3 regions of the Streptomyces sp. NPDC098789 genome follow, and region 1 is predicted to be linked to each of the others. Evidence: riboswitches for the same ligand, from Rfam matches in the RefSeq annotation. Region 1 holds a riboswitch; each other region holds the start of a gene.
What was found. A riboswitch is a leader RNA that binds a small molecule or an ion and turns the genes downstream of it on or off. The one in region 1 is predicted to bind cobalamin.
Positions count from the first base shown of each region.

Region 2: linked by a shared signal. The riboswitch ahead of ACIQWR_RS11470 (ABC transporter substrate-binding protein) and the one ahead of ACIQWR_RS12700 (DUF4430 domain-containing protein) in region 1 are both predicted to bind cobalamin.
Region 3: linked by a shared signal. The riboswitch ahead of metE (5-methyltetrahydropteroyltriglutamate--homocysteine S-methyltransferase) and the one ahead of ACIQWR_RS12700 (DUF4430 domain-containing protein) in region 1 are both predicted to bind cobalamin.

Region 1 is NZ_JBIWAJ010000005.1:24,627-27,892, forward strand. It holds gene ACIQWR_RS12695 (immune inhibitor A domain-containing protein) at 1-1,101, shown strand, start outside; cobalamin riboswitch at 1,168-1,306, shown strand; gene ACIQWR_RS12700 (DUF4430 domain-containing protein) at 1,347-1,835, shown strand; gene ACIQWR_RS12705 (ABC transporter ATP-binding protein) at 1,976-3,266, shown strand, end outside.
Region 2 is NZ_JBIWAJ010000004.1:309,663-312,928, reverse strand. It holds gene ACIQWR_RS11475 (peptidoglycan-binding protein) at 9-821, opposite strand; cobalamin riboswitch at 986-1,121, shown strand; gene ACIQWR_RS11470 (ABC transporter substrate-binding protein) at 1,180-2,187, shown strand; gene ACIQWR_RS11465 (FecCD family ABC transporter permease) at 2,151-3,212, shown strand; gene ACIQWR_RS11460 (ABC transporter ATP-binding protein) at 3,209-3,266, shown strand, end outside.
Region 3 is NZ_JBIWAJ010000003.1:188,322-191,587, forward strand. It holds gene metE (5-methyltetrahydropteroyltriglutamate--homocysteine S-methyltransferase) at 1-1,312, opposite strand, end outside; cobalamin riboswitch at 1,529-1,681, opposite strand; gene ACIQWR_RS08360 (3-hydroxybutyryl-CoA dehydrogenase) at 1,902-2,825, opposite strand; gene aceB (malate synthase A) at 2,822-3,266, opposite strand, start outside.

The DNA.
Region 1 (3,266 bases):
GGCCGCAGGACCAAGGCCGTGCTCGGCGTCTCCGGCTACAACACCGACGATCCACAAGCCCTGTTGGTGCACCTGCCGCCCTCGGTGACCCGTACCGAGCTGGCCGATCCCTACGAGGGCGCGGCCCAGTGGTGGAGCGGCACCGGCGACTTCATGGACAACACGCTCACGCGCTCCGTCGACCTCACCGGGCTCGCGGCCGGCGCCCCGGCCCGGCTCGACGCCCGGGTCTGGTACGACGTGGAGCAGGACTTCGACTTCCTGACCGTGGAGGCCTCCACCGACGGCGGGACCACCTGGGCGGCGTTGCCCGGCACGGTCGGCGGCGCCGCGATCCCCGCCAAGGGGATCTCCGGCGCCTCGGGCGGCTGGACCGAACTCGGCGTGCCGCTGGGCGCGTACGCGGGCGGACACGTCTCGCTGCGACTGCGGGTGACCTCGGACAGCAACACCCACGGCAAGGGCGTCGCCTTCGACGACCTGCGGATCACCGCGGACGGCCGCGAGCTGCTGCGCGACGGCGCGGAGCAGGGGGCGAACGGCTGGACGGCAATCAAGTGGTCGCGCACCGAAGGCCGTTACGGAACCGAGCAGCACCCGCGTGCCTACGTGGTGGAGAACCGGCGCTACACCGGCTTCGGCGAGTACCTCAGAACGGGACCGTACAACTTCGGGCAGGGCGACGACTCGGTGGAGTTCTACCCCTACCAGCAGGGCGTGTTGATCTGGCTGTGGGACACCGCGTACAGCGACAACACCACCAAGGCGCACCCCGGCGGCGGCCTGCTGCTGCCGGTCGACGCCCGGCCCGGGGCGCTGCGGTTCACGGACGGGTCGCTCGTCAACGCGCGGGCGCAGACCTTCGACGCGACGTTCTCGCTGCGGCCGAGCGACCGGATCGTGCTGCACAAGGCGGGAGCGCCGCTGGTGGTGCCCGCCCGGCCGGGCGTGCCCGTCTTCGACGACCGGCACGGCGGCTACTGGAACGCCGATCTGCCGCAGGTCGGGGTGAAGGTGCCGGACACCGGGACCCGGATCGCGGTGGTCAAGGAGGCGTCGGGCGGGGCGCTGACCACCGTGCAGGTGAGCCCCTCGCCCTGACCCGACGTGCCCCTATGATGACCGTGCACGGCCGATCGGGCCCGGGTGACCGGATCCCGGCGGCCGTACGATCCACAACTTCATGCGTGCGTGACCAGGGGAAGCCGGTGCGAATCCGGCGCTGACCTGCAACCGTGTGCGGCCCGTTGCCCCTCGGGGCGGCGGGCCGCGAGTCGGAGCACCTGCCACGGCACGCCGAACGCTTCCACTGTCACGGACTACAGCGCGAAGAAAGGCACCCCGCCATGCGCAGCATGCTCATACGCCGTACCGCCGTCACCGCCGCCGCCCTCGGGCTGGCACTGACGGCCGCCGCTCCGGCCGTCGCCCACACGACCGCCGCCCGCACCAACGCCCCGGTCCTGGTGCGCCTCACCGTGCAGGGCCCCGACGGCAACCTCTTCAAGGGCCTGGTGCTGACCAAGGGGCACGAGGTGACGACCGCGACCGGCGGCACCCACAAGTGCGACGGCACCAACGGCGCGCAGAACCCGAGCCCGGTCCCCACGCCCACCGCCGCCCTCGACGACGCGGCCCGCCAGCGCCACTTCGGCTGGGACGGCACCTGGTACGCGTCGTTCGACGACTTCTCGGTGGACACCGTCAAGAACGTCTCCGGCGGGGGCACGGCGTACTGGAACATCTCGGTGAACGGCGCCTCCACCCCGGTCGGCGGCTGCCAGTTCAAGATCAAGACGGGTGACGAGGTCGCCTTCACCTGGACCTCCTTCTAGCGGGCGGCCACGGGGATTCCTTCGGCGCGGGACGCGTGTGCTTCGGCGGGTACTCCCCGTCAAGGGTGTCGGTTACCATCCGAGCTACCTCAACCGACCTCTGTAGCCCCAGAGTTGGTCCGCACCGCCAAGGAATCCCCGTGATCAGCTTCGAGAACGTCAGTGTGAAGTACGACGACGCGCCCCGATCCGTGCTGCGGGACGTGAATCTGACCGTCGAGGAAGGCGAGTTGTGCCTGGTCGTCGGGCGCACCGGCGTCGGCAAGTCGACGCTGCTGGGTACGGTCAACGGACTCGTCCCGCACTTCACCGGCGGCACCCTGTACGGCCGGGTGACCGTCGGCGGCCGGGACACGGCCGAGCATCCACCGCGTGAACTCGTGGACCTGGTCGGTGTGGTGGGCCAGGATCCGCTCGACGGCTTCGTCACCGACACCGTCGAGGAGGAGCTGGCCTACGCGATGGGACAGCTCTCCGTGGAAGCGGCCGTGCGGCGCGCGCGGATCGAGGAGACCCTCGCCCTGCTGGACCTGACCGGGCTGCGCCACCGACCGCTGCACGAGCTGTCCGGCGGCCAGCAGCAGCGCGTGGCCATCGGTTCCGTGCTGACCGCGCACCCCCGGGTGCTGGTGCTGGACGAGCCGACCTCGGCCCTCGACCCGGCGGCGGCCGAGGAGGTGCTGGCGGTCGTCACCCGACTGGTGCGCGAACTGCGGATGACGGTGCTGCTCTCCGAGCACCGGCTGGAGCGGGTCGCGCAGTACGCGGACCGGGTGATCCACCTCCCCGGGGACGGGACCGTGGTGTCCGGGCGGCCCGCCGAGGTCTTCCGTACGTCGACGGTCGCGCCGCCCGTGGTGGAGCTGGGGCGGCTCGCGGGCTGGACCCCCCTGCCACTGTCGGACCAGGAGGCGCGCCCGGCCGCGGCCCGGCTGCGGACCCGACTGGCCGGGCGGACACCGGCTCCGGTGCGCCCCGCCGCACCGGCGGGCGGGGGCGAGGCGCTGCGGGCCGGCGGGCTGACCGTGACGCACATGGGGCTGCCCGCGGTGCACAAGGTGGACCTGGTGCTGCGCGCCGGGGAGGTCACCGCCCTGATGGGACCGGGCGGCTGCGGCAAATCCTCGCTGCTCCACGCCCTGCACGGGTCGGGGCCGCGGCGTTCGGGCACGGTGACGGTCGGGGGCGAGGGGGGTCGGGACCCCGGGACGCTCCCGGCCGCCGAGGTCCGGCACCTGGTCGCGATGGTCACCCAGACGCCCACCGACCTGCTGAGCCGGGTGACCGTACGGCAGGAACTCGCCCAGGTGGACGTGGAGTCGGCCGCCTCCGGCGTGCGCTCCGCGCGGGAGCTGCTGGACCTGCTGGCGCCCGGGGTCGACGACGCCATGCACCCGCGGGACCTCTCCGAGGGCCAGAAGCTGGCGCTCG
Region 2 (3,266 bases), on a different contig from region 1:
CGTTCGGCTCAGACGTTGGGGACCTGGAGGAGGTCCCAGGTGGTACGGCCGGGGGGCCAGGTGGCGGCGGCCCCGGTGAAGCCGCACGTGCGCTGCCACGCCTCGTAGCTGGTCTTGTCACCGCGGCCGATGACGTCCTTGTTGCGGCTCGACTCGTACCGGTCGCACCCCACGGCGACCAGGCGGTCGTGCATGGCCGAGACGATCGGCGAGCGGCGGCCCGTGGTGAACCAGGCCGCGCCCGGGAACGGCTCGAAGGTGGGCGCGGTGACGGGTGGCGCCCAGCGCCAGGCGGTGATGGCGGACCCGCCGCGGGGGTCCTGGGGGTCGGCGGTCGGCGGGCACTCGCCGTCCGGGTAGCGGGGGGCGAAGTAGCCGGTGACGTAGCTGCTGCGGCGGGGGTTGGAGTGCGACCAGACGCCGTTGCCCTGCCCGTGGTCCACGGCCCCGGCCCGGATGGAGTTGCCGCCCTTGGTGTACACGGTGTCCGCGTCGAAACCGGTGACCATCTCGGTGTGCGCGCCGTTGCCGAAGTTCACCCACGCGCCGGCGCTGGGGTACGCGGACCACTGGCCGCGGCGCTGCGCCCAGTCGCTGAACGCCGAGACGTTGTCGACTTTGGGCACGATCGCGTCGAGACCGGCGTCGTGGTAGGTGCACCAGTCGAAGATGACGCACCACGCGACTCCGTCCTCGCCGAACTCGCGGCCCCAACGGGTGTAGTTGTCCCAGCCGACGGTGCTGTTCCAGCCTTCGTAGATCTGCTCGGGTACGGACATCAGGTGGTCGGTGAGCTGTCGCCACTCGGGTGAGGTGCTCATGGGGGGTCCTCCGGGTGTGACGGAGCCGTCGATTTCCGAAGTGGTCCCCAGCAATGAGGCGGCCAATGCGTCCCTGAGCTGCTGTATCGATTCAGCTCGGTCGGCGGCCCAGGGGGCTCCGCGGCCGGCGCGGGCGGTCGGGCGCCGGCACCCGGGCGCGGATGGTCTGGCAGAATTGTCCGGGTTACCCCCGGGCGGCGCGTACCAGGAAACCGGTGTGAAACCGGTACGGTCCCGCCACTGTGACCGGGCCCTCGCGGGTCCGGGAGTCAGACACTGACGTGCCGCCCTTTCCTTGTCGATTTCCTTTCGACTTCCTTTTGACCCGGGGACGAGGATCCCCAGGAGAGGCTCCGTCATGTCGCGTTTCCGCGCCGCCCTGCGCGCGCTCACCCCGCTCGCCCCCCTGACCCTCCTGATACCGCTCGTCGCCTGCGGCGCCGCCGAGGAGGGGGCTACGGGCGACGGCGCGCCGCGGCCGACGTCCGGCGCCGCGGGGTTCCCGTACACCGTGACCAACTGCGGTGTGACCACGACGTACCGGGAACCGCCCCGGCGCGCCGTCGCCATGAACCAGCACGCCACCGAGGTGCTGCTCGCCCTCGGCCTCGGCGACCGGATGGCCGGCACCGCCTACCTCGACGACGCCGTCCTGCCCGCGTACCGGCCCGCCTACGACAAGATCAAGGTGTTGGCGAAGGAGTACCCGTCGAAGGAGCTGCTCCTCGGCGCCAACCCCGACTTCGTCTACGGCGGTTACTCCAGCGCCTTCGACAAGTCCCAGGGGCGCGACCGCGAGACGCTGGGGAAGAGCGGTATCAACACCCGTCTCAGCGTGGAGTACTGCACCCAGGGCCCGGTCCGCTTCGAGCAGCTGAAGACCGAGATCACCGAGGTGGCCCGTACCTTCGGGGTGCCCGACCGGGGCGCGCGGCTGATCGAGGACGAGCAGCGCCGCATCGACGCCGTCGCGGCGCGCGTGAAGGACAAGGCGCGCCCGACCGTCTTCGTCTACGACTCCGGGGAGACGGCGGCCTTCACCTCGGGCGGCAACGGCATCGGCAACGAGATCGTCTCCCTGGCGGGCGGGACGAACGCCTTCGCCGACCTGAAGGACACCTTCGGCGATGTCTCCTGGGAGAAGGTCATCGAGCGCAAGCCCGATACCGTGCTGATCTACGACTACGGCGGGACCGGCGTCGAAGCCAAGAAGCAGCGCCTGTTGAACGACCCGGCCCTCGCCCAGGTTCCCGCGATCAGGGACCGGCGGTTCGTCGTCCTGCCGCTGTCCTCGGCCGTGCTCGGGGTGCGCGTCGCCGACGCCGTCGAATCCCTCGCCGGGCAGCTGCACCCCGACGCCCGGTGAGGGCGGACCGCCGCCGCACCCCGCTCGTCCTCGTCCTCCTCGCCCTCGCGCTCGCCGCCTGCGCGGTGGCGGGACTGGCGCTGGGGCCGGTGCGGATCGCTCCCGGCCAGGTGCTGGAGATCGTGGCCGACGGACCGAGCCCCGGCGCCTTCGCCTCCATCGTGTGGGACGTCCGGATGCCGCGCGTGCTGCTGGCGGCCGTGGTCGGAGCCGGACTGGCCGTGACGGGCGCCGTGTTGCAGGCCCTCGTGCGCAATCAGCTCGCCGACCCGTTCCTGCTCGGCGCGTCCTCCGGGGCCTCCGCGGGCGCCGTGGCCGTCATCGTGCTCGGCCTCGGCGCGGGCGTCGCGACCAGCGTCACGCTGCCCCTGGCCGCGTTCGTCGGATCGCTCGGCGCGTTGGTCACCGTGTACGCCCTGGCCCGGCGCGGCGGGACCATGACCACCGGGCGGCTGATCCTCGCCGGGGTCGCCGTCCAGTACATCCTGTCCGCGCTGACCAGTCTGGTGCTGGTCCTCTCGGCGCGGGCCGAGGAGGTCCGCTCCATCCTCTTCTGGACGCTCGGCGGCCTCGGCGGGGCGCGTTGGGACGAGCTGGCCCTGCCCGCGGCCGTCCTGGCCGTGGGGACCGGGCTGCTGCTCGGCCTCGCCCGGCCGCTGGACCTGCTGCTCGCAGGCGAGGAGGACGCGCGGACCCTCGGGCTCGACACCGGTCGCTTCCGGGCCGCCGTCTTCGTGCTGACCTCCCTGGTCATCGGAGTGCTGGTGGCCTTCAGCGGTGCGATCGGTTTCGTCGGGCTGATGGTTCCCCATGCCGCCCGGATGGTCGTCGGCGCCGGGCACCGGGCGCTGCTGCCGGTGGCCGCGCTGGGCGGGGCCGTGTTCCTGATGCTGGCCGACCTGGTCGCCCGTACCGCGGCCGCGCCCGAGGAGATTCCGGTCGGCGTCGTCACCGCGCTGGTCGGCGGGCCGTTCTTCCTGTGGATGCTGCGGCGCTCCAGCCGCAGCGAGGGGGTGACCGGATGACGGCGTCGCCACCCTCGCGAGCGCTGGAACTACGGGCCGAGGCCGTGCGTTACG
Region 3 (3,266 bases), on a different contig from region 1:
GGGAGCGGCGCCCGTCGGCGTCGGTGACCGCCGCGGTGCGGGCGCGCACGGCCGGGTCGTGGGTGATCGGCGAGTGCGCCCGGGAGGCGAGGTCGGCGCGGTTCGCGGCGAGTTCGGCGGCGATGGAGTCCGTGCCCTGCGCGAGGCCGCGGGCCAGGACGGTGATCTCGGCGGTCTTCTGCCGGGCGAAGGCCAGCCAGCGCCGCACCTGGGGGTCGACGTCGCGCTCGGCGGTGACGTCCAGCGGAACGTGCAGGAGGGAGCAGGAGGAGGAGACGTCGACGCTGCCCGCGAGACCGAGCAGGGTGCCGAGCGTGGCGAGGGAGGCCTCGTGGTCGTTGATCCAGACGTTGCGGCCGTTGACCACGCCCGCGACCAGGCGCTTCCCGGGCAGGCCGCCGACAGCGGCCAGGTCGGCGAGGTTGCCGGCGGCCCGGTCGGTGAAGTCGAGGGCGAGACCGTCGACGGGTGCCTTGGCCAGGACCGCCAGCGCCTCGCCGAGCCGGTCGAAGTACGAGGCGACGAGCAGCTTGGGGCGTTCGGCCAGCCCGCCCAGTTCGCGGTAGGTGCGGGCGGCCGCGCCCAACTCGGCCGGGGTGCGGTCCTGGACCAGGGCCGGCTCGTCGAGCTGGACCCACTGGGCGCCCGCCGCGCGCAGGTCGGCGAGCACCTCGGCGTAGACGGGCAGCAGCCGGTCGAGCAGGGTGATCGGCTGGAAGTCCTCGGGCACGCCCGGGGCGGGCTTGGCCAGCAGGAGATAGGTGACCGGTCCGACCAGCACCGGGCGGGCGTTCAGCCCGAGCGCCAGGGCCTCCTTCAGCTCGGCGACCTGCTTGGCGGAGTCGGCGGTGAACTCGGTGTCGGGGCCCAGCTCAGGGACCAGGTAGTGGTAGTTGGTGTCGAACCACTTGGTCATCTCCAGCGGCGCCACGTCCTGGGTGCCGCGGGCCATGGCGAAGTAGCCGTCCAGCGGGTCCGCTTCGACGGCGGCGCGGTGGCGGGGCGGGACGGCGCCGACCATGACGCTGGTGTCGAGGACGTGGTCGTAGTACGAGAAGTCACCGGTGGGCACCTCGCCGATGCCCGCTTCGGCCAGCTGCTGCCAGTGGGTCCGGCGCAGGGTCGCGGCGGTCGCCCGGAGGGCGTCGGCCTCGACCCGGCCCTTCCAGTAGCCCTCGACGGCCTTCTTCAGTTCCCGGTTCTGCCCCTGCCGGGGGTAGCCGTGGACGGTGGCCCGTACGGCCGGGTCCGGCGCGGCCGCGGAGGTGGCGGAACGGGCGGTGGTGGAACGGGTGGTGTTCTCGGGTGTCACGGAACTCTCCTTCGCGAGTACGTCTCCATGAGTCCCGGTGACGGACGCGAGGCGCGAAGGGGTGGCAGAGCGGACGGCCCGTCGCACCGCCGTGCGCGAGGCACCGGCTGCGACCGTCCGTCGTTCCCCCGGAACAGGTCCGGGGCGCCCCCGACCGACCCGCCCACGAGGTCACCAGGAAATCCGCGCACGACCGTGCGTGCGCGGGCAACGGGCAGGTCTTCGGACTTGCGGGCGCGCCTGCCGGTCTCCCGGCGGGCACCTAGTGGCCGTCGCTTCCCAGACCCGTACGGGTCCAGTGCGTATGACGGCGGTCGTTCCCGCTCACCGCTGCGGGGCAGTCCCGGATTCCCACCGGGTTCCCTCTTACGACGCATCCCGCCTGGCGGACGGGGCGAACCAGCTGCTGGGGGTCAGCTTAGGTCGACGCGGCCCGGTCGGGCGGATGTTGACCACATCCCGGACGGTGAGATGAGACACCCCGCGGCCGACGCGCAGGGAGCGCGCGGTGGCTCACCGGGCCACCGCGCGCTCCTGCTCCGTGCCTCCCGGGTCCCTCAACCCGGGAGCCGTACCACCGGGTCCCTCGTCAGCCCCGGTCGTAGGTATGGAACCCGCGGCCGCTCTTGCGGCCCAGCAGACCCGCCTGGACCATGCGCCGGAGCAGCGGTGGCGGGGCGTGGAGCGGCTCCTTGAACTCGGCGTAGAGGGACTCCGCGATGGCCGCGACGGTGTCCAGGCCGATGAGGTCGGCGAGCTTCAGGGGGCCCATGGGGTGGGCGCATCCCAGCTCCATGGCCGCGTCGACGTCCGCGGCGGTGGCGAAGCCCGATTCGGCCATCCGAATGGCCGAGAGCAGGTAGGGGACGAGGAGCGCGTTGACGACGAAGCCGGCCCGGTCCTGCGAGCGGACGGCCGTCTTGCCGAGCGCGTCGCGGGCGAACGCCTCCACCGTCTCCACGGTCTCGCGGGTGGTGTGCAGCGAGGACACGATCTCCACGAGGGGCAGGACGGGCACCGGGTTGAAGAAGTGCAGGCCCACGACGCGGTCGGCGCGGCCGGTGGCCATGGCCAGTCGCATGACGGGGATGGCGGAGGTGTTGGTGGCCAGGACCGCCCCCGGGTCCTCGACGATCTTGTCGAGGGTGGCGAAGGTCTCGGTCTTCACGGCCGCGTCCTCCACCACCGCCTCGATCACGAGCTGCCGGTCGGCGAGGTCGTCCAGGCTGCCGGAGAAGACGAGCCGGGCCAGGGCGTCCTCGGCGGTGAGCCGGTCCAGTTTGCCGCGCTGGACGGCGCGTTCGAGGGAGACGGCCACGCGTTCGCGGGCGGCCAGGGCGGCCGCGGCGTCGGTCTCGCACACCACGGTGTCGAGGCCCGCACGGGCACAGACCTCGGCGATGCCCGCGCCCATCTGGCCGCCGCCGACGACGCCGACCCTGCGGATCGCCGCGCCCGCGCCGGTGGCGGCTGTGGCTGTGGCTGTGGCGCTGCTGTCACTGGCGGCGCTCATGCGCGGGCCTCCGGACGGCGGACGAGGTGGCGGGCGTACGCGTCGGGGGTGAAGAAGGCCGGTAGGTCCCGCTGGAGCGCCGTCCGCTCGAGGACGGCGCGCGCCTCGGCGACCCGGGCGTCCGGATCCTCCTTCGCGAGCGCGGCGCACTGCGCGTCGAGGATCTCCCGCACGCCCGCGCGGTCGGCCGTGCCGTGGCGCAGCCACTGCCAGAGCTGGACCCGCGCGATCTCCGCGGTCGCCGCGTCCTCCATCAGCCCGTACAGGGCGACGGCGCCGCTGCCGCGCAGCCACGCGTCGAAGTACCGGAGGGCGACGGCGACGTTGGCACGGATGCCTTCGGCCGTGGGCGGGCCCGCGACCCGCCGGACCGACAGCAGGTCGGCCGCGGTGACCCGGACGTCCTCACGCGTACGGTCGAGCTGGTGCGGCCGGTCGGCG